Regions from separate parts of the Bacillus sp. C1 genome, predicted to be linked through region 3. Evidence: riboswitches for the same ligand, from Rfam matches in the RefSeq annotation. Region 3 holds a riboswitch; each other region holds the start of a gene.

The links. A riboswitch is a leader RNA that binds a small molecule or an ion and turns the genes downstream of it on or off. The one in region 3 is predicted to bind magnesium.
Region 1: linked by a shared signal. The riboswitch ahead of ACX5JI_RS17350 (phosphodiester glycosidase family protein) and the one ahead of mgtE (magnesium transporter) in region 3 are both predicted to bind magnesium.
Region 2: linked by a shared signal. The riboswitch ahead of ACX5JI_RS13035 (P-type ATPase actuator domain-containing protein) and the one ahead of mgtE (magnesium transporter) in region 3 are both predicted to bind magnesium.

The regions. Positions count from the first base shown of each region.
Region 1 is NZ_JBTMZT010000006.1:59,782-67,721, reverse strand. It holds gene ACX5JI_RS17360 (RNA-guided endonuclease InsQ/TnpB family protein) at 1-845, opposite strand, end outside; partial or broken gene ACX5JI_RS17355 (serine hydrolase domain-containing protein) at 978-1,511, shown strand; M-box (ykoK) riboswitch at 2,185-2,360, shown strand; gene ACX5JI_RS17350 (phosphodiester glycosidase family protein) at 2,786-3,862, shown strand; gene ACX5JI_RS17345 (hypothetical protein) at 3,919-4,212, shown strand; gene ACX5JI_RS17340 (hypothetical protein) at 4,329-4,577, opposite strand; gene ACX5JI_RS17335 (flavin-containing monooxygenase) at 4,893-5,960, opposite strand; gene ACX5JI_RS17330 (non-ribosomal peptide synthetase) at 6,367-7,940, opposite strand, start outside.
Region 2 is NZ_JBTMZT010000003.1:409,205-417,144, reverse strand. It holds gene ACX5JI_RS13070 (sulfurtransferase) at 1-759, shown strand, start outside; RNA gene ssrS (6S RNA) at 875-1,057, shown strand; RNA gene ssrS (6S RNA) at 1,079-1,262, shown strand; gene ACX5JI_RS13055 (hypothetical protein) at 1,371-1,820, opposite strand; gene ACX5JI_RS13050 (hypothetical protein) at 1,903-2,214, shown strand; gene ACX5JI_RS13045 (glutathionylspermidine synthase family protein) at 2,218-3,444, shown strand; gene ACX5JI_RS13040 (DUF350 domain-containing protein) at 3,447-3,833, shown strand; M-box (ykoK) riboswitch at 3,901-4,064, shown strand; gene ACX5JI_RS13035 (P-type ATPase actuator domain-containing protein) at 4,446-5,177, shown strand; gene ACX5JI_RS13030 (5'-3' exonuclease) at 5,311-6,177, shown strand; gene ACX5JI_RS13025 (FbpB family small basic protein) at 6,409-6,549, shown strand; gene ACX5JI_RS13020 (acetoacetate--CoA ligase) at 6,728-7,940, shown strand, end outside.
Region 3 is NZ_JBTMZT010000007.1:145,421-153,360, reverse strand. It holds gene ACX5JI_RS18785 (LCP family protein) at 146-1,090, shown strand; M-box (ykoK) riboswitch at 1,370-1,535, shown strand; gene mgtE (magnesium transporter) at 1,792-3,120, shown strand; gene ACX5JI_RS18775 (hypothetical protein) at 4,231-4,491, shown strand; gene ACX5JI_RS18770 (SpaA isopeptide-forming pilin-related protein) at 4,730-7,940, shown strand, end outside.

The DNA of each region.
Region 1 (7,940 bases), on a different contig from region 3:
TTGCCCTTAACAAGTACAGGCTTCATACCTGTGTTTGTTACAATGGTTGCAAGGTTATCAATACCTAAATCAATACTCATATAACGACCATTCTCTTCAACAGTTTGTTGTTTTGAAGGACCATCTAACACGAGTTCCACTACATACTCCTTGTATTTTGGAATGACACGAACTTGTTTCAGTTTTCCTTCAGTAAACCCTAATTTCCCAATATTCAATTGTAATTTTGTCTTTGGAAACTTTAAAAACGTATCATTTTTAATGACACAATCTTGGTTTGTATACAAAATTTCCTTTTCAGAAGAACGAATATACTTTGGAATGCTAGGTTTTCCAGTGTATTTGTGAGGATTCTTTTTATAATCTTTTAAACTAGCAAAAAAAGACTTCCAATTTTGGAATACGTTTTTCATGATGGATTGACTAGATTGTGTAGGCAAAGCACGATAATCATTCTGAATCATCGCTTTAAATAATGCATCCAAAAAATTGTAATCTACATACGGTTTTTCTGTAGTTGGTTCTGAAAACAAATTACATTTCACTTCTTTTTGTTTTTCTTTTGGTTTTGTTTTCTCTTTTTCCACATTCTTTTGATAGGCCAGAATTTGGGTATCATTCATCTTCCCTATGTTTTTAGCAATTGTATCTAAAACTTCTTTTTGTAAAGGTTGCAACTCCTTATTTTGTGTCAAACCTGTATACACTTGTCGTATATAAAAGTTTGTCGTGTTGTACATATTCTTCGCGTTTTGGCAAGATTCTTGAAAATAAGAATACATACGATGTCCTTTTTTAATCCAAATTTGAAGCGTTTTATAATTCCTTTGCTTTTCCGCTGTCATTTTTTCACCTCCTTGTTAAGCATATCATACCAAAACAAGAACGTATGTTTCCGCTATTTTATTTGAACATAACATATTTTTTTCGATTCACCTCACCACCTTCACATATGTTTAGAGGTGGGAGTCCTCTCGAAAGATATGATAGAAGACGTTACCGGATCATCTTTTAATCAATTATTACAAGAAGAAATATTTGCACCTTTACATATGAATAACAGTACGCTAGTGTATCCTAAACAAAATATAACAAATAATCGTTTCTCCTGTGGTCACGATAAAAATGGACATGTAGTAGCCGGGAAATATCCGTCCTATCCGTATACGGCTGCTGCAGGAATATGGTCAAATCCAACAGATATAGCTACTTTAGTAATAGAAGTCATTCATTCTTTGCACGGCAATAGCAAACTCGGTCTGTCTTCGAAAATTATCAAAGAAATGATTTCTCCTCAAGGTAGTTCAAAGTGGACTGGTCTAGGTGTGTTTCTCGATAAATCAGACGAAGAAATAGAAATATCTTCACTTGGTTGGGGCGTTGGGTTCCAATGTTTCATGCTTGCATACCCATATAAAGGTAGTGGTGCTGTCATAATGACAAACTCAGATTTGGGTGTTCATCAACATGAAGGGATTATTGGAGAGATTATTACTTTATTAGAACTGTAAAAACTTTTATTTGTTTAATAGTCTCATCCAATGATACTTAGCCTTTTATAACGTTTGTTTTCACCTTAGTAGCCTCTGCTTTGTTTACATGCTAAGACACGAACATCTTAAACATTACTCTACATCATGGTTCTCACATGAGAAAACTACAGAATCCTTTGTTTTCTCTTCTCCCTCATCACTCAATCCTTCAAGATGGGATTCCACCAATCTAATTCCATCTTGAAATGTTATTTTTCAATTTGTCATTCTATTCTCAAACGAAATATCCGCTTAGATAATAAAATACTTTTACAATTTTAAATTTTCATCCCCTGTACTTGCACAAGGATAGTACGCTTCCGATTCTACCAAAAAAACGGATATTGAACTTAATGAAAAACATATTATTTCTATGATTTTTCCAATGTGTCATTCACTACGTTACATTGAAAAATAAAACGTAACGTTCAAAATTCTCTATATGTTTTGTTACATTTTTTCTGTTCGCTATTTCTAAAAAATAAACAAATTCGTATATAAATCCATCTATTTCGCAGCATTCAAATGCTAATATGGAAAAATCACATATAAACCCAAAATTTTTTTAGTAAAAAGCAAGATAATATTCTGTTGACAATTCCAAAAATACTAGCTATGCTTTCTACACGAAAGAAACGCATAATATTATAATTGCTACACCTGTTAGGTGAGGCTCCTATACAAACATAGGCTATTGCCCAAAAATATCGAAAGATGCCAATGGGTAGAACAGGGATTGTCGGATTAAGGCTCTTCTTAAGATAGCTAAGTGATGAAACTTCATCCTTTACGTTGTATAGTGCCAAAACTCGACTAGGGGGAAGTTTAGCTTTATTTACGTATACAATTTTGCCCCCCTCTCGTTGAATAACTAGAGGGGTTGTTCTTATACAAAGAACTGTACATGAACCATTTATCATATGAAGTTAAAAATAAACAATCCATGTATTTACTAAAGGAGGCGCACAGCATGGAAATGAACGTTAAAGAAAAAACACTATTTCTCATTTATAGCTATGATGATTGTACAAAGTGAAATTGTATATTTGTATTCTCTTAGCTCCTAATGCGTTGTTTATATGTCACCTACTATGAAGAAGAATTGACTAGGAATAACATTTAAACCGTAATGATTTCGTTTTAACAAAAAGTCATCATTCCTCTTCTTTCTCATCCCTTTTTAAAAGCTATATAAAGTGAATGTAAGGGATCATCACGTATATATACAACTATACTTAGTGGAGGAAAACATATTGAAACGTCTAAGAAAAATTTTAAAAAGATTTATAATCCTTCTGTTCATTTTTATACTAATTGGTAGTGGCGTATTATTTGGTACGAGCTACGGTCATGATTTTCGTGTCATTATTGCTGAAAGCATATTAACATCTCAACATCCGCAATTTGCGAAATATACTTTTCTACCGAAAGAAGAATTGAATACATTAACAGATCGTATCCATAATCCAAAATGGATTAATAGTAGGAATCGTATTTATGGAAAAATGACTGCGAAGAGATTAAAAGAATTAAAACATGCACCTTTAAAAATCGATATAGAAACGATTAAAAGCACTGCAAATACTCGCTTTCATTTCGAAGGAAAACTAGTTACTATTAGTAATCCGTTTAATGTGAAACTCGCTACTCACCAAGGAACACAAGGATCAGAAAAAGGTGAAAAAATTAGTGTCATGGCTAAGCGTAATCATGCCCTTGTTGCTGTAAACGCAAGTGGATTTTCTGATGAAACAGGTAGAGGCGGCGGCAATATTGCTACTGGAATTGTAATCGAGGATGGAAAAATTATTAATACGAACCATGATAACAATGCTCCTACCATTATTTCTGGTTTAACAGAATTTGGTGAAATGATAACAGGAAACTACTCTGCCAAACAATTATTAGCTAAACACGTTATTTCAGCAGCTGGCTTTATGCCGCAATTAATTGTAGATGGAGAAAAAATGATAACAGAGGGAGATGGCGGCTGGGGGTCTGCACCGCGTAGTATAATGGCACAAAAACAAGATGGATCTCTCATGTTTCTCGTTATCGATGGTAGACAAGCACATAGTATTGGGGCCACTTTAAAGGAATGTCAAGACATTCTCTATGAAAAAGGTGCCATAAATGCAATGGCTATGGATGGAGGCTCTTCAGCCACATTATATTTATGGGGAAAAGTTCGAAATTCACCATCTACCTTATCTCATGAAGATCGATTTTTACCAAACGCTTGGATCGTAGCAGCAAATCCGAACCAACAAATACAAATAACAATGGATGGGAAAAATATAGATACAACTACACTAGAAGATTCAATTTAAAAAATGAAAAGAATTATTATGAAATACAAATTCATTATATAGGTGGGATTTATAACATGAAAATAGTGATGAACCAAAATATATGCTATATTTCTGAAAAAGAAAGTTCCATTAGATGTTGCGCGAAACATTTCAACTCTAACATGAAACCATGTATAGGTGATGTCATCGAACTTCCAGCTTTCAATCATCAAACCCAGTTTTCAAAAGTAAAGGAAATATTTATAAACTTCGAAAAAGGTGAATGTAATATTATTGTTGAACAACTCATCACTAACAAATTAACCGATATGCAAGAATACATTCAAGTATTAATCGATCATGGATGGGTTGAAGAATTTGTAGAATAATATTTTAAGAGTCTGTATCTGCACACAGTGATTCTCAAATACTTATATCCACTTAGTTGTAGGTATATAACGAAAAGCGCCTATAATATAAAAAAGCTGGTTTTTTTCCAGCTTTTTTATATTATATTTTTAGCCACAATCTTTAAATGTTCAGGTGCAATAATCTCCTTTATACTTTCTTGAAGATCCTCATGAAGCATTTCTTCAAGATGCTCCAATGACACTTCCAGAGGTGTGCACTCCAGCGTTTCAATATTTAATAAGGAATAATGTTCTTTTTTCTTTATGACTAAATATTGATTCTCTCCTGTTATAAGTAAAGAACCTAATCGAATTCCAAGTAAACGTTGGTCATCAAATTTCATATTGTATCCCTCTCTCTATTGATAAATATACGAAAAACACCTTACATATTTTAATAAATATATGCATATTATAAATCTATCATAATTCATTTCAAAAAAATACAAAATATAGCATGATTACCTCTTAATAGGAGGTCTATATTACCTATTTTACATACGATATTCTTAATACTCCATATATTACGGTACAAAAAACTTTCTCAACATATAACGATCACTTTCTAGTTTTCTAAATTGTCAGAACGAATTATAATAAATGTAATGAAAGTTTGACCTCTCCTAATTGCTGTACATATAGTTGGTCGGTAGGAATTGCTACCGACCTATTTTTTTGGTCAATATTGAATCTTCTTTTTGAATACTGGAACATACAAATTCTGCATCTTGGCCCACACCACAAAGAAGAGCTGATCCTCTTTGATGTTGCCACGGTAATCCAATATAGTATAATCCTTGCACTTTACTTACGCCTCTTGTATGAATAGGAAACCCTTCCTGATTAACCGCTCCTTCCACTTCAATCCACCGATAATTTGGCGTGAAGCCTGTAGACCATATTATGTTCTGGACATCGCAAGTGCTATCATCTGAAAAAACTACTTTATGCTGCAATGCATTTACTACTTTAGGTTTCACTGTTATCTTCCCATTACGAATGAGCTCTCTACATTCAAAACCAAATATCGGATCTTTCCGCTGCCTAAACCATCTTCCCCGCCTTGTATTTGTGCCAGCATATAATAGGCCTATCGTTTCCAGCCAAGAAAAAATACTCCTTCCCATTATTTTTAATGGTAAAAATGACAGTGGATGACTGACAGCAATCGTAACATCATGAGTTTTCGCAAGCTCTACCGCAATTTGTGTGCCGGAGTTCCCTCCTCCTACTACAAGAACTGGCCCATCTGGAATTTGCATTGGTGATTGATATTGTGAAGAATGAATTTGAAAAATATTATGTGACAAGTTTTGAGAAATAGAGGGAATAAAGGATTGCTGAAAAGCTCCTGATGCGATAATAACTCGTTTAGATTGCATAATTTCTTTAGATGTATATACTTCAAACACGCTCCCCTTCTTCTTTATTTTTAAAGCATTCATATTTAATCTCACCGGTATGGAAAAATGTTTTGCATATGCTTCTAAATAATTGGCAATTTCATCTTTACTCGGAAATTCATTTTGATCTCCATTTAACCTCATACCCGGCAATGCACAATACCGCCTTGGTGTAAACAATTGTAAAGAATCGTATCGCTTTCTCCATGAATCGCCAACTTCCTTTTCTCCATCTAACAAGACAAAACGATAGTTTCCTTGCTGTAAATAATACCCCATAGCTAGACCTGCTTGGCCAGCCCCTATTACAATTACATCTAACATTTTTCCATCCTCCTTTTCAATATGAACATATGAATATCTGTTCATATGTTCATATGTTTGATTCCATCATATAAACTTTCTTTTTACAAATCAAGGAAAATAGCCCTTCCTCTACTCAATATGTAAATATAAAAAAGCGTAATCGCGATGATTTTTCAACTCACTACTCCTTTTTCTCATCATTGAAAGATTAAAAGACCCAGACAAAAAAGGACCGTGGAGAAGACCTTCTCCACAGTCTGAAAATAAACATTTGTTTTTGTAATCATTTATTCTTGAATTTGCTTATCTAAATTGTTTTTTTATGATGTTTCGAGACATCCTAATAAAATTACTTTTATCCATAATAAACAACTCTTTTCTATCCCCTGCATGCTCTTCATAAAGTTGTATCTTTCAGAACACCCTACTTTACCGTTAACGAAAGGTTTTCCCTCTCTATCTCTTCTAATCTATTTTTGAGATATTTAGATATCTTTTCCACCGCTGGAGAGAAGACGATCTCCTCGTGTGACCCAGGCACCGAATACTTATTCACTTTCCCCTGTAATAACGGCTTCCAATCCGTGAACAACTCTCTGCCTTCTTCAGCACTGAAGTAGATTACCTCTCCAAAGTATGGCGTTAAGACATGTTCTGCCATTAAATTTAAACACTTCCTGTGAGCATTGGTAATCTGTTTTAGACTCGTAAGATCCGCATCAGGCGGAAGCACGCCTTCCACGATCAACTGATTAACAAGCATGTCCTGTTGATGAACGAGTTCTTTTTCCCGCTCTACTAATCCTGAATGAATGAAATGCTCCAATATATAAGTGAGCATTTCTTCATTTGTCTTGTAATCCTGTTCTGAAGGCACCTTAGTATCCATTAGTACCAACACCTCAACTTCTTCTCCCTGGTTCCGTAACATAGTTGCGATTTCATAGGCGATGGCACCGCCCAGCGACCATCCTCCCAGACGATACGGTCCCTCTGGCTGAACGTGCTTTATTTCCTCAATGTAGAGTTGAACTACTCCAGGCAAAGTTAATCCGTCCATTCCTTCTTTCTCTACGAGAGGATTTTGTAGCCCATAAAATGAGCAGTGATCCTTGAGTAACCTTGCTAGCTGAATGTAACAGAATACATTCCCCATAAACGGATGAATACAGAAGAAAGGCCTTTTCTCTGATTCTTGTAATGGAACCAGACCCGATAACGATTTTTCCATACCATAATTGTCACGGATCAGACAAGCCATTCCTTCCACTGTCGGGTTCTCAATCAGTGCGGACACCTTAATCTCTTTTCCAAATTTCTCTCTGATTTTTGAAATCAATTTGATTACAAGGAGCGAGTGCCCCCCTCTTTCGAAGAAGTCATCATTTACATGGACACCTTCTATTTGTAGCAAATCCTGCCAAATTTTAATCAGCTGATACTCAATTTCATCCCGTGGGATGATTGGTGTAGAAAATGTACTATCTCTTTGAATCGTTAAGCTATTCAGCGCCTTTCGATCAACCTTCCCGTTTGTCGTAAGCGGAATCGCGTCTACCTTAATAAAGTGTGCAGGAACCATATAATTCGGTACTTGTCTCTTGAGATGCTCACGCCATTCATACATACTTCCTTCACCCACCACATAGGCAACCAATCTCGGATCTCCTGGTTGTTCCTCTCTTATCAAGACTACTGCCTCTTTCACCGATGGATGACTTTCTAAATTCGCTTCAATCTCTCCAAGCTCAATCCGGAAGCCTCGAATTTTCACTTGATTATCGATTCTTCCCAGATAATCCAAATGGCCATCAGCTAAATAGCGGACTAGATCTCCCGTCCGGTATAGCCGTTCCCCTTCATTAAATGGATGAGGAATAAAACGCTCGGACGTTAACTCTGGACGATTCAAGTATCCTCTCGCTAGGCCTGCTCCGCCGATATAAAGTTCACCCGTTACACCAACTGGAACAGGTAACAAATTCTCATCCAATACAT
Region 2 (7,940 bases), on a different contig from region 3:
TTAGCTAATCTAAATTGGGGAAGAAAGCAGTATGAAAAAGAACATATTCCTCATGCGCTCTATTTTGATTTGAATAATGATTTATCTAGTCCTATTATGGGGCACGGTGGTCGTCATCCACTTCCAGCTATTCGGGATTTTGCTGAAAAGCTATCTCAAGCTGGTATTGATGAATATACGACGGTGGTTGCGTATGACAGTCAAGGTGGTGCAATGGCTTCACGTCTATGGTGGTTATTAACATATGTAGGACATCAAAAAGCATATGTGTTAAATGGTGGATTTCCTGCTTGGAAAGAACAAAACTTATCTACCACAACAGAAGCTCCAATCACTGAACGGAAACAATTCATCCCGAATGTACAAGACAACATGCTTGTAACGATTGAAGATGTGAAAGAAAACATCCGTACAAATGCAGACGTTACGTTAATTGATTCGAGAGAGCCAAAACGGTATGCAGGTGTTGAAGAGCTGGTTGATCCTAAAGCTGGTCATATTCCAACAGCAGAAAACTATTTTTGGAAAGATGGGATCACGACGGAAGGGCGATTTAAAAATAAAGAAGAGCAAGAGGAGCGTTTCCATCATCTTACTAAAGAAAAAGAAACAATCGTCTACTGCGGATCTGGTGTGACAGCATGTCCTAATATATTGGCGTTACAAATAGCTGGTTTTCGTAACGTGAAGTTATATGCGGGGAGCTGGAGTGATTGGATTTCTTATCCAGAAAACCAAATTGCAAAAGAAGAACAGTAACCTCTTGCATGCAAAAATATTTTGTATTAAAATAAGATCACAAGCAAGAAATGACTTCAAAGCGTTACATTTTACACATTGCATACAATGTGATAAGATAACGACAAGTAAATAAAACATCCTGCGGTGTACGTAACTTATTTATGTCTAAAACCGATGTTAGTTATACGGAAGCTCAACATTTAGCGATCATTATCACGCCTTCTTTGTGAAGGAAGATATACGGTAGCTGTGAGGGCATCCACCTGCGAGTAGCGGGTTTTTGGACATTTACGAGGAACGGCACGTGCGGGGGTCTTATTTTAACTAACGTTATATAAAATTCCTACGGTGTACGTAGCTTATGTATGTCTTAAACCAATAAGTATAATATGGAAGTTCAATATCTAAATGTAAACAGCATGCCATCTTTTTAAGAAGGAAACTGAAAGCATTTATGAGAACATCCACCTGTGAGAGCAGGTTTATGGACATCTAGAGAGAACGGCATGTGTGGGGCTATATAAGAAACCTTACGTTTTATACGTAAGGTTTTTATTTTTGGATTAAAGATTTTTTATGTAGTAAATATAAAGAATATTTGTTTACTGTAAAGCATAGGATTTGAAATATTATCTGCACGCCCCTGTAAAGTTTCCATAATAAATATAGCATTTTCGATCTTCGTCAATTTCTCTTGAATCTAAAGAGAATTCCAAGAACACTCCGTCTTTTTTGATATATAAAATATCAGAATGAAGAGGCGTTAAAATTTCTTCGTGATGCCATACTTCTTTACTTTCTATTATAGTCGATTCCGTTCCCTGCAGTTCCCTAATTTCAAAACCGATATGAGAGTATGTGGGTTCTAGTGAATCATTGAGGAAATCGTCTTTTTGAATATATAATACTGCTGTTCCGTCAGGATCCATCGCAGTTGCTGTTATGACATATGTGTTTCCTTCTTTAACGAAATATTCACAAGTCATCCTTGCAACGATTTCGGAAACAGAAATGTTTGTATAATTCCACAAAGCAGGATATTGTTTCATTTCATCATAGAGTCGATATTCTAACCGCAATTGTAATCCCTCTTCCTTTTTCTTCTATTTTATCATGAATTCTATTATAATAAAAATATAATTTACAAAGGAGAGTTAGCCGTTGACAAAAACAAAATGGTTAGTAACAGGTGTTCTAACATCTTTAGTGGCTGGTACTTTATCTGGCTGTACAGAAGATCTTCCTCCAAAACCAAAAGATAAGAGTTGTTCTGATTGGGATTGGGATGATGAACTTGGTGTATGGCGATGTGATGACAGCCATTCAAGTTATCATGGTAGTTATTATTATGGTGGTAGATACTATCAAAATAAATCAACCTTCAAAAGTTCTTCTGAATTTAAGTCCTATCAAGCTTCGTCTAATTTTAAAGGGGGAATTGGAAGCGGTTCAAAGGGGGGATTTGGAGGTTAGATTATGTCGCTTTACATAAAGAAACGAAATCAATTTTACTCAAGGTTCCCCCATTTTTGGTCTAACTTATACGGGAGTGAATATAGCCTTTTTCATATTTTTGAAATAAAGGAACAAACGCTCCAAGATTTGCAGCTAGCAACAGAACGGATGGGGAAAGTATTTTTTAAGACTGCTAGGCTTCTTCGGACCTTGTCGGATACACAGCTTCTTGAACTTGGTTTTCCTTCTGCAAGTCTGCCTTTTATTAGAATGGAATCTTTATTTCCTGAATCTATTATTTCAAGATTTGATTTTGCGGTGACGGAGGATGGTATGAAAATGTTGGAGTTTAATAGTGATACCCCTACCTTTATCGTGGAATGTTTCCAAATGAATGGTGAAGTTTGTACAGAATTGGATTATTGTGATCCAAATAAAAATCAGGAACGGCTTCTTTCCTCTGGAATCACAAAATCTGTGATGGAGGCTGCGAAAGGGGTAGAAACACCAAACGTTGTGTTTACAGCTCACCACGGGCATATAGAAGATTGGAATACGACCCGGTATTTAAGTCAGTTATGTCAAGTTACCAATAAAATGCTGCCGATGTCAGAGCTTAGAATTACAAAAGATGCTTTACTTGACGCAGATGGTGTGCCAATTGATGTTTTATATCGTCAGACATATCCTATTGAAGATTTAGTTGAGGACCGGGATCCTAACACGGGAGATCTTGTAGGTATCGAATTATTACAACTTGTAGAAGAAGGAAAGCTTTGGATTATAAATCCAATTTCATCTTTTCTAATGCAGCCGAAATCGGTTCAATGTCTCATTTGGGGATTAGCAGAGGAAGGTGCCTTTTATACAAATGAGGAGCGAAGGTGGATTAAAGAATACATGCTTCCTACATACTTAGAAGCAGATTCGTTTTTAGGAAAAAGCTCTTTTGTTCAAAAACCTTCCTTTGGTAGAGAAGGTGACACGGTTACAATTCGTGACAAAGATACTAATATTATGAATCAAAATGTATATCAAACGTATAAAAAAGAGCTTCCTGTATTTCAAAAATATGTAAAGCTGCCAGTTGTTTCCCTTAGGACTGAAAGGGGGAACGAGGAATTGTCATATGTGTTTGGATCATTTTTAATTGCTGGGAAGCCAAGTAGTATTGGAATACGTGCTGGTGAAAAAATTACGGGGAATGAATCTTATTATTTACCTGTCGGAATGAAAAAGGAGGATTAGAAATGATAAATTTCTTGCTTTATTTAGCGGTTTCAATTGGTCTTTTATGTGTCGGTCTCTTTCTTATGGAAGTGACAACAAAAGTGAAAGAATTTTCATTAATGGCGAAAGGGAATAAAGCAGCAAGCTACGCGCTTGGGGGAAGACTGCTTGGCCTTGCTATTGTCTTATACTCGACTGCTGCCCATTCTGTTTCAGTAATGGATATGGTTTTATGGGGAGCAATTGGAGTAGTCGCGCAAATTATTGTCTTTTATTTAGCCGAATGGTGTACACCGCGTTTTAATATTAATCAAAGCATTGAAGAAGATAACCAGGCTGTTGGACTTTTTCTTATGTTTTTATCTATTTCCATTGGTGTGGTAATTGCGGGATGCTTAACATATTGAAAAACCTTGAATTCAAAGAGTTGACATCTATTTTAAATAGGAGTAACATTTTCTACATAATAAAAAAATAAGTCTCTGTTAGGTGAGGCTCCTGTATAGAGAAATGCTACTGCCCAAAAATGTCGAGAGACGCCAATGGGTCAACAGGAATGATCGAATTAAGGTTTTTCTTAACGTAGCTGGTAACATACCTATGCTATACAGTGCTAAAACTCGGCGAGGGAGAGGTTCGCAGATTTCTATACTTAATAGGAATCGCTTATTTATGTATGCGATGACCTTTACTCGTTTATGAGTAGAGGTCTTTTTATTAACAAGCTATGAAATTTATCATAGTATAAATATTGACTAAAAAAGCGAAAGAGGAGGTGAGGAGCATGTCAAATTCTGACTCGGTTCCGTTACCCATATACTTCGAAATAAAAATATATGATGTAGGCAGGAAACGACTTGTTCCTCCCTCTATATTTATCATAAGGTAACGTACAGCTTTATTGTTGTAAGCTAAACGTGAAACACTTTAACAGAGTGTATCAATACAAGAATTGTTAAAGTGAGATAAATTGAGAAACAAAGCGTTTCTTCCTATGTTGTAAAGGAGGAGACGATAATATGTTATATGTAAATAAAATTGTGGGTAACATGTCTCAGAAACAAAGTAAAAGAATGGTGAAAGAACAATCTATACTAAAACAAAATAAAGATTTGTTGATTGAAATTGCCACAAGAGATGTGAAGTCCGTATTTGCTTATTTTAAAACAACAAGAGATGGCCTTTCGATGAAAGAGGCACAGAAACGCATTCATGTGTACGGGAAAAATGAATTATCTTCAAAACGGGCAATTTTTTCTGATGTAATGATGAAATTAGGAGAAATGATCCCTGGATTTGCAAAGCAACGTGTCGATAACGAAAATCGATGTGAGATTGTAACAGTAACTGTTTCTAGAGTAGAAGGATGTACGACTGTAGGGATGAATAGTGAATCCAAAATAATAAAACTACCAGTTGAAGAGCTAGTTCCAGGGGATGTAGTTTTTCTTTCGGCAGGTGATACAGTTCCAGCTGATGTACGTATTATTTATGCAGATGATTTATTAGTGAATGAATCGATGCTAACAGGTAAAGAAATAAACATAGAAAAATTTGAAAGCTGTTATCATCTTGAACGCAAGCGTTTTATTCCATTAAAGCGTATGAAAGACTATAATCCACTTCAACTTGAAAATGTATGTTTTAAAGGCACACATATTGTAAATGGAACTGCGAAGGCTGTGGTCGTTTCAACAGGTAAAAATACGTATTCTGGATTGCTTCACATGTACTGTAACAAAACACTTTGAACTGTTAATGATGCTAAATATATGAAAACATTGTATAATAGATAAAGTTGAACAGTAACGTAGAATGTAATCTATTTATATAACCTTACGTGATAACGTGAGGTTATTATTTTTTGTTAGTAGGAGAGGAATTATGAAAAAAGTATTGTTAGTTGATGGGATGGCATTATTATTTCGTGCTTTTTACGCAACAAGTGTTTATGGGCAATTCATGAAGAGACAAGATGGTACCCCAACAAATGGGATTCATGGTTATATGAAACATTTATTAACAGCAGCGCAAGAAGTTGAACCGACGCATATTGTAACGTGTTGGGATATGGGGAGTACAACTTTCAGAACGGAATCGTTCTCAAACTATAAAGCAAACCGTGCAGCACCACCAGAAGAGTTAATTCCGCAATTTGATCTTGTACAAGAAATGACTTCGCAGTTATCTGTTCCTGTAATTGGTATGAAAGGCTATGAAGCAGATGATTGCATTGGGACGTTAGCAAAGGAATACTGTAATGAGGCAGAAGTATATATTTTAACAGGTGACACAGATTTACTACAACTTGTGGATACTAAGGTTACTGTGATGCTTCTTCGCAAGGGTATTGGGAACTATGAATATTATACGCCAGAGAAGATTATGGAAGAAAAAGGCGTAGAGCCGTGGCAAATCGTTCATGCGAAAGCATTTATGGGAGATACGAGTGATAATTACCCAGGTGTAAAAGGGATTGGTGAAAAGACGGCATATAAACTAATTCAAGAACACGGGACGGTAGCGACAGTGCTAGAAAATATATCGACATTAACAAAAGCGCAGCGTACAAAAATTGAAAGTGATTTAGAGAACTTAAATATATCATTACAACTAGCACAAATTCATTGTGAAGTTCCAATCTCTTGTTCGCTAGAAGAAGGTCTGCATACAATTGATGAAGAGAAAGTAAGATCTGTCTGCGGTGAAATGAACTGGGGAAGACCTGAAATATTTATAAATATGCTGTAAAAGCAATGCTAGAGAGATTGCTTATGACTATAGATAACGTCTGATCAAATGTATTTTGATTAAGCGTTATTTTTTTATTGGTAAAGTTATCAGAAAAAATACATAGTTTTCATCTGGAATTCAAATAGATTTCACACGAATCTTTTATCATAATACTACACAGATAATTGCTTATCTTTTATATAAATGATCCTTTGATAAGTTATTTGTAATCGTGAAGGAGGAAAAGACATGCGAAAAAAAATAAGAAAATCCTTTAAACAATTATTGATAGAGAATAAACAATTATTATTGAACGATAAAGAGAATATAAGGGAAATAGAAGAAAAGATTGAGAAAAGACATGCTTCGTATCGTGTAGCCAGCAATTAAATAAGATAACATTTCTGAAATAAATAATAGGAATAAGCAGGAGATGACGTGGTTGATACGCATCTCCTTTTGTTTATTCGGTATGAACTTCCTCTTCTAAAAAAAGGTTTTTTAAGAGTAGTTGCTGTATATAGTTATTATTTACTTTTAAAAAATTGTAAGATGAGGAGGAATAATAATGAAAGCGATTACTGCGAGTGTGCTTCTATGGAAGCCATCACAACAGCAAATAGAAAATGCTGGTATTAGCCTTTTTATGAAGTGGCTTAGTCAAGAGAAAGGTTTATCTTTTGTAAATCAAAGAGAATTATGGAAATGGTCTGTTGAAGAACTTGAATCATTTTGGGAAAGCATTTGGAATTATTGCCGAGTTAAATCTAACACACCGTATAATCAAGTTTTGGAATCAAGAAAGATGCCTGGAGCAAAATGGTTCACAGGTGCTACTTTAAATTATGCGGAACATGTTTTTCGAAATGAAAGAGGAAATAAGCCAGCAATAATTTTTCAATCAGAAACCACTTCGAGAACGGAAATAAGCTGGAAAGAACTTCAGCAAAAGACAGCTATGGTGGCAAATTCACTAAAAGAATTAGGGGTTAAAGCAGGGGATCGTGTTGTTGCTTATATGCCAAATATTCCTGAGACTGTAATTGCTTTTTTAGCGTGTGCTAGCATAGGGGCGATTTGGTCCAGTTGTTCTCCTGATTTCGGGACAAATACTGTTATTGATCGATTTAAACAAATTGAACCGACCATTTTATTTGCAGTTGATGGCTATTCCTATAACGGTAAAATTCAGAATAGATTAGCAAATGTTTCGGAAATTCAATCGAATCTACCTACCTTAAAGCAGACCGTTTTAGTCCCTTATGTTGGAAGTAATGATTTTGAACTACATAATCGTCCAATGTATTGGAATGATTTATTGCGAGGAGATTGTGATCTTGTTTTCGAAAAATTGCCATTTGATCACCCTCTTTGGATTTTATTTTCTTCCGGAACAACAGGGTTGCCAAAACCGATTGTGCAAAGTCAAGGAGGGATACTATTAGAGCAACTTAAGACATTATTAGTTGAACAAGGTGTGAACCAAGATGATGTGTTCTTTTGGTTTACAACGACAGGCTGGATGATGTGGAACCTTTTAGTAGGAGGACTTTTAACTGGAGGCACAATTGTTTTATATGACGGTAGCCCGTCTTATCCTGGTATACATATACTATGGGATTTTGCGGAAGAAGTTGGGATTACTTTCTTTGGTACAAGTGCTGCGTTCCTAAGTGCATGTATGAAATTTGGAGTTAAGCCAAAAGAAAGACATCGTTTTTCTAAGTTAAAAGCGATTTGTTCAACTGGTTCACCCTTATCAATAGAAGGCTTTTTATGGG
Region 3 (7,940 bases):
TATTAACAACGTATGTTAATTTGTTTCATTCGTTTTTTGTAGTATGCAGACCTTTGCTCATCGCTGAGTTAAAGGTCTTTTTTGTGTGAAAAAGTTCTCTCATATGCTTTATATGGTCAATTTTGTTAAGAGAGGATGTATGAGAATGAAAAAAAATTGGTTTTATCAAAATAAAATAAAGGTTATTTTGGGGACCTTATTTATTTTTCTGTTTTTGGGCGGAAGCTATATATATTCTCAATTCAATCATTTCAACAATAAAACATATCATGGATTAGAGAGGGGGCGGAAATCTGTAAAACGAATAAATGATATATCACCCTTAAAAAATAATATTTCTATTCTCATTATGGGGGAAGATAATAGTGAAACGAGAGAAGGGGAATATGGGGAAAAGGCTCGGACAGACGCATTATTGTTAGCTACTATAGATAAAAGCGATAGCTCAGTTAATCTAGTAAGTATTCCAAGAGATACGAAAGTGTATATACCGACTAAAGACAAAGCAGATAAAATTGCTCACGCCCATGCCTTTGGAGGGATCGATAGTACAGTAGATACGGTAGAGAAATTTTTAGATATACCGGTTGATTATTATATTAAATTCAATTTTGATTCATTCCTTAATCTTATCGATATAATTGGAGGTATCGATGTTGATGTTCCTGTTACTTTTACGGAACAAGACAGTAAAGATACTCCTGATGCTATTCATTTAAAGAAAGGATACCAACATTTAAACGGTGAACAGGCATTAGCATTAGTGAGAACGCGCCACATTGACAATGATTTTATGAGAGGTAAGCGTCAGCAATTAGTAATTGAAGCCATTGGGAAAAAGTTAGTGAACATAAAGTCTTTAGGAAAATTTGAGGAGATTTTAGATCAAGTTAGTCCACATGTAGCGACGAACCTTAGTACAATGGATTTACTTTCTATCGCAGGTACTATGATGGGAAAACCAGTAACAATTACGAAACAGCAAATTAAGTGTAATGATAATTATACGAATGGGATTTATTATGCTCAGCCTGATCCAAAAAGTGTTCGAGAAATTTCACAAACTTTAAAACAAGTTTTGGAGAAATGATAGATTTTATATATAAATACAAATTAAAAAACGAACATCAAACCATTCTTTTCAGATGGATGAGAGCATCCGGCCAGTTCCTTTTTTAGCCCCATCCTATGTGAAAACAGAAGGAGAAAACGAGTGAAGGTCTCTGTCTGTTCTTCATAACCATAATGTATCTGTTAGAAAATCAAATTGGATTTATATATTTGCTCTTTTAGTAGCATGAGAGTAAATCTATGAAATAAAAGCTAGTTGACAAATGTAAAAAATGACTGTATTTTTGAAAAAATAATAAATAGTCTTTGTTAGGTGAGGCTCCTGTATAGAGAAACGCTGCTGCCCAAAAATGTCGAGAGACGCCAATGGGTCAACAGGAACGGTCGGATTAAGGCCCTTCTTAATGTAGCTGGTTTCAAACCTATGCTGTACAGTGCTAAAACTCAACGAGGGAGAGGTATATAATTTGTTAGAACGGCATCTCTAAGGTAATAGAGATATGTTTCTAATGTTTGATTTGTATTGTAAAAAACCTTTACTCCTTTTTGAGTAAGGGTTTTTCTGTTTTGTTTAGGAAGTGCATGAAAAAAGTTGTGATATTTTTTGAGTGAAAAATAATATTAGAATAATTTATGGAATTCCTACCAATTTAGAACAAATCAAACCAATCCCTAGTAAAAATCGAGAGTCTCTCCTACTAATTTTAAGGAGGAATAAAAGTGAAAAACCGATTAAAAGAATTACTTACCACAAAAAATATTTTAATTGTAGAGGAGTTGTCATCTCATCCACCTTATGACATTGCACAAGAAATTAAAAAGTTTTCACGTGAAGGTCAGGTGCAATTAATAGATATGATTCCTGTTGTAAAAAGCTCTAAAATTCTTAAACATATGAATCCAGAGGAACAATATAAAATTTTAATTCATTTATCTGTAGAGAAAGCAAAAACATTACTGAATTCACAACCCATTGATGATCTTGTTGATTTATTTTTAGCGATTCATCCGAAACAAGATGAACGGTTAATGGCGTATTTGGATCAAGTTACACAACAAAAAGTAAAAGAGTTAATGATTTTTGGACCTGAAACAGCAGGAAGTCTTGTAACAAGTGATTACGTCTCAGCTCGGGAAAATTGGTCAGTAAAAACGACATTAGAACACATTAGAAAATGTGCGACTCATGTAGAATCTGTATCGTATATGTATGTTCTTGATAACTATGGTCATCTTAATGGAATTGTGTCTATACGTGAGTTATTAGTAGCAGTAGATACAGAAATCTTATTAAATATAATGACTCAAGATGTGATTTCAGTACATGCTGAAGTCGATCAACAAGAAGTGATAAAAAAGCTAACAGATTATAATTTATCTGCTTTGCCAGTAACAACAACCGATAATAAAATGATTGGCATTATAACGTTTGATGATGTAATGGATGTAATGGAAGAAGAGGCTACCGAGGATATTCAAAAGTTAGGTGGGAGCGGGCCGTTAAATCAATCTTATTTCGAAGCTTCTATTTGGAGTATTTTTTCTAAACGGATTCCTTGGTTATTGCTTCTTTTTGTAGCTGAAGCATATACAGGTACAGTGCTGAAGCATTTTGAAGATGAAATTGAAACGGTTGTTGCGCTTGCATTCTTCGTTCCATTATTAGTAGGTACTGGTGGAAATACAGGTACACAGATTGTAGCAACAATGATTCGTGCGATAGGGATTGGAGAAGTGAAATTTAAAGATATTTTCCGTGTGATGAAAAAAGAACTTTTGATAGGTACGCTATTAGGAGTTACACTCGGTATAGCTGGGTTTATTCGTGCAAATATACTAGGCGTAGGGACAGAGGTTGCGCAAGTGGTAGCAATTACGTTGGTATGTATTGTACTTTGGTCTTCTATGGTAGCATCTGTTTTACCGCTAGTTCTTAGAAAATTCAAATTGGATCCTGCTGTAGTTTCTGGACCATTTATTACGACATTTGTTGATGGGACTGGATTAGTAATTTACTTTATGGTTGCAAAAACGCTATTGAATCTATAAATAATGTCATAAAGTGAAACTTGAAGTGGTAGAGGTTTTCTGTATTTATTTCGTGTTTTTTCGGAATTATACTCTCTTTTAATGTAAGGATAGGAATTGAAGGAATTTAAATAAAACTACGGTATCTAATCTATGAAAAACCTCAACGATTTCTGATACAAACTCATTTATAGGAAGATCTCTTTTCTTAGGATTTTGTGTGCTAACTTAATTCTATCGAGAAAAGGTCTTTCTTTTTTATGTTTTTATTCATTTATAAAAAGTATTTTATGTCAGCATGTTCTTTAAAAGATATTCTAGTATAATGATATGTTATAAATATGGATAAATATTAAAAATATATTAGTTTATATATAGTCAGTAAGGGGTTGTTGAAGTATAATGTAGTGCGGAGTGTTGATAAACATTGTGAGCATCTTGTTAATACTAAAAATATATTTGAATTACAGTGCAAAGAATGGGGAGGGGAAAATTCGAGAAAAGGCTAAAGGATTCATTTTAGTAATTATGTATAGTATGAATACCACTGACATCAATGTTGTTACGATATGTAAAAGGAAGATTACTCTTTATAATAGCTAAGACATCAGATGAGCCAACATTAGTTTTTGCTAATATGTATAATAGGAATGCGTCTAACATTGATGTGGTTACGAGTATATATTACTTATATATTGGTAAGACATCAGGTGACTGAATGTGTTAATTACGAAATGAAGTATGGTAAAAATGATGCGAAGCGTATATTTCGTAATTAGCAACAATAGTATTCTTATTGCAACCTCGAACACATCCCACATAAATTTTCTGTTCAATTTTTGCACATTTCAAAACTATCTATTATTTATTCGAATAGATGAATATATCCAAAGTATATCATGAATTCAGCTTAATGAAAATCATTTTTTTCGTTTCTTTCGTTATTGCTAGGATGTATGGAAGTGCCATACATTATGGAACTCGTGGACTAAGTTTCTTACCAGACGAAAGACTGTTAATGGTTGTAGGGAAAGTTGATAATCCGCTGTTATCTGTTCTTGATAAGGATACACTGCTAAAGCTACACCTACACCGCTTGATCCGATTCAAGGGACCGGTTCTAAGGAAATATTGAACTTAGCATCCAGAATTACACCAGATTTTCTGACACTTGATCCGAAATTAGAGACTGTAAAAACAGCGAAGAACGTAGCAGGGAAACCAAATAATGAAGTCCGCGACATAATTGAATACATAATCCAAGCGAGAAATACAGTTACAAAGAGTATCATACATAATGTTACAGTTACCGATGTAAATCTAGCAGGCCTTGAATATGTTTCAGGGACAATTAAAGTAGACGGAACAACTGTGACAGATGCAGTGGGGTAAGAAAAAGCTCAATATATAAGTGGATCGGCGACAAGTAAATTTGGTGATGTAACAGATACAAATTAGCATACCGTTACATTTCAGGTGAAAATTATGTCATTTCAGCAGGAAACACAATCAAAAACATAGCACAAGTGTCTGGCGACAATGTACCACAAAAAAAGTCAAATGAAGGGGGGGATGCCGGTAACAGAGTCCTAAATTTGTTAATAATGTTTGGAGAGGAGGATATTCGTCAGTGAAAAAATATGTTGGTAAAACGTTGATACTGATGATATCAGTGCTATTGTTTCTTCAGCAATTCGCTATATCAGTAGTAGCTGCTACATCAGAAGTATCAAATCTGGAACTGAATTTTAAGGCGCTACAACAAGAAGTACTTTCTGGAAAAACAGCTGATTTTGAGTTAGATGTAAAAGTGACGGAATCACAAACAACACTAACGAACGGAAAAATGGTTGTGAACTTACCGAAACATGCTGACGTTTCAGTGGTCTATCCACAGATTCAGAATGGTGTTCCTGATAAAACTTTAACAATCGCAGGGGTTAGTCCCATTTATGATGCACAGCGAGGTACATTAACGTATACTTTTCCAGAACTAAAATCTGGACAAGTCTATAAGACTACTATTCAGGCAATTCCTGAATTAGAAAAAACACCTGTCAATGATAAAGATAAAAACATCAGAGAACTAGAATCAGATGTGAGTATGACGGTAGATCAATACAAGGATGCGTTGAATTCAGGAACGAAAACAACAAAGGTAATTTCAAATGAAGCTGTTAATGCTTCTAAAGCTGAAGAAGAAAAAGCAGCTCAAGAAGCTAAAGCTAAAGAAGAAAAAGTAATTCAAAAGTCTACAACGACATTGCAAACAGCAACTCAGAGGTTGGCAGCTACAGCAGGAACAGCAAATTTAGAGTTGTATTTAAACCCACTACAACAAGAAGTTCTTTCTGGAAAAACAGCTAATTTTGAGCTAGATGTAAAAGTGACGGGATCACAAACAACATTAACGAATGGCAAAATGGTTGTGAACTTACCGAAACATCCTGAAGTTCCAGTGATTTATCCGCAGATTCAAAATGGTGTTCCTGATGCAACTTTAACAATTGCAGGGGTTAGTCCAATTTATGATGCGAAGAACGGTACATTAACGTATACCTTTCCAGAACTAAAATCTGGGCAAGTCTATAAAACGATTATCCAGGCAATTCCTGAATTAGGAAAAACACCTGTCAGTGGTGCAACTCAAAACATCAGAGAACTAAAATCAGATGTAAGTATGACAGTAGATCAATATTCAGGTGCGTTGAATTCAGGAACGAAAACAACAAAGGTAATTTCAAATGGGGCTGTTAGTGTTTCTAAAACTTACACGAGTACAAAGAAATACCAAAATAATACGTGGAATGTAAGTGATGATGCGCCGGTTCAAGGAGATTTAGGTGGTTGGACTATTAAGGTTAACATTCCAAAAACAGACGCAGGACTTAGCTATATTCAAGAAAATAGTAAAATCCGCATTGTGGATCAATTACCTACAGGTCTTAATTTTGACCCGAATTTGCAAGAACCAGGTTTTTCAGGTGTATATAATGCAACAAATCGAACGATTACTTGGGAATTTAATGCGCCGACTTTTGCACAGCAAGACCAAGTAAGTATGAATGGGAATTTGTTTGAAAAAGAGTTAAAGCTTAATTTAAAATTTGACTCTAGTCTCAAAAATTACTCGACTATAACAAATACTGCCACTGCTACTTATCAGCCCTATAGTATTGGAAACATATCCCCTATTAGTACAGTAGGAAGTGGCGATATAATGATTGCAAGTGGTGGAGGGGAGACAACACCTGCAAATGGTGAATATTATTATGGGTATTATAGAGGGGCCCTAGATGGTATTGGGAATATCCAGGATAATGTTTCAGATTTAGATTATATACCAACTGTTACAGATGATGCGTATTTGCATTTTAAAAATGCCCTATCTATAGCGCCTTATCAAATGAACTACCGCATCAATTCTGGAACTTGGCAATCAGGAGATTATCCAGATAATTTTTTTAAACGAATAGTAAATTCAGGATATAAAAACTATACGATGGAATATACCGTTGATAGTAAATTAGATTTAATACAACTTCAATTCACGAAACCTTATGAGCAGTATATTACAACAGATCCAGTATCACCGCTTACACGAGTACCAGATACGTTTATTCAATTAAAAATAAATGGTGTATGGAAATCAGAATATCCTGTTCAATATCCAGTTTCAAATCAAATTAATACGCAAACAGATAAATTGGACGTAACGCAATTTGGTAAGGACGGTCATGTCGAAGCTTTTCGTGTCACTTATAGAAATGCTTCTGGTAAAATGCATGCTAAAGTGGATTCTTTTTATAATGTAAATCCAGGTGCTGTAGGACTGACAACCAATAGTGTGAAGTTTAATTATGAGTTAAATGATGGTGCAAAAGTAGAACTTAGACCTATTGCTAATGATCAATCGGCTCAGGGGGATCGTCATGTTAATATTGTCCAAACGACTAACTCAACACCAATTGTCCAAACTGCGATCCAATTTGTAGAAGGTGGAGATAAGCCGCTATCAGGATCGACTATTCAACGGGGAAATAATCGAATCAAAATTGAGTTCGAAAATACTTCGTCTTCTCAAGCGAATATTCAGGGGCCAATTGAATTGGTCGCGTTATTACCAAAAGGGGTCAATATATTAGCACAACCGAATGTGCTGTATAGCTCAAATTCGTCGAATCCAACTTATACAGTTTTAGGAGAAGTAAATGGTCAGCAACAAATTAAATTTACTTGGGATAATCGAAGGTTATTACCTAGTGAAAGCGTAACTGCGAGTTTTGATGTTGACGTAACTAGGCAGGCTTTATCAGATTTAAACATGGAAGTCTATGGTTTCTCAGAAAATCAGAAACTGCAAGTACCTAGTTCTCAGGGAAATACGATTACGCAATCTGTTTTACAAACGGATACAAGTGATTTAAACAAAAATGGAAACATAACCGAGCCACGTGTAAAGTCGGCAAATCAGTATTCACTTGTTAAAAACGATAACTTACAAATTGAGAAACTCGTAAAAGGTAGTTTAGACAATGAATTTTCATTGTTTGGGCATACGAATCCAAATGGAGATGTAACGTATCGTTTCAATTTAACGAATACAACGAATGAAATTATTGAGCAGTTTATGTTTTTAGATGTATTACCTTCAGTAGGAGATTTAGGTATAACAGATAATAAGGCGAGAGATAGTAAGTTTGAAACAACATTAAAAGGACCAATTAGTTTTACCAATACAAAATGGCAGGATAAAGTTACTGTTTATTACAGTAAATCTAAAAATCCAAAGCGTGATGATTTATATGCGACAGTAGATTATTCGATCGGTTCTACACCAC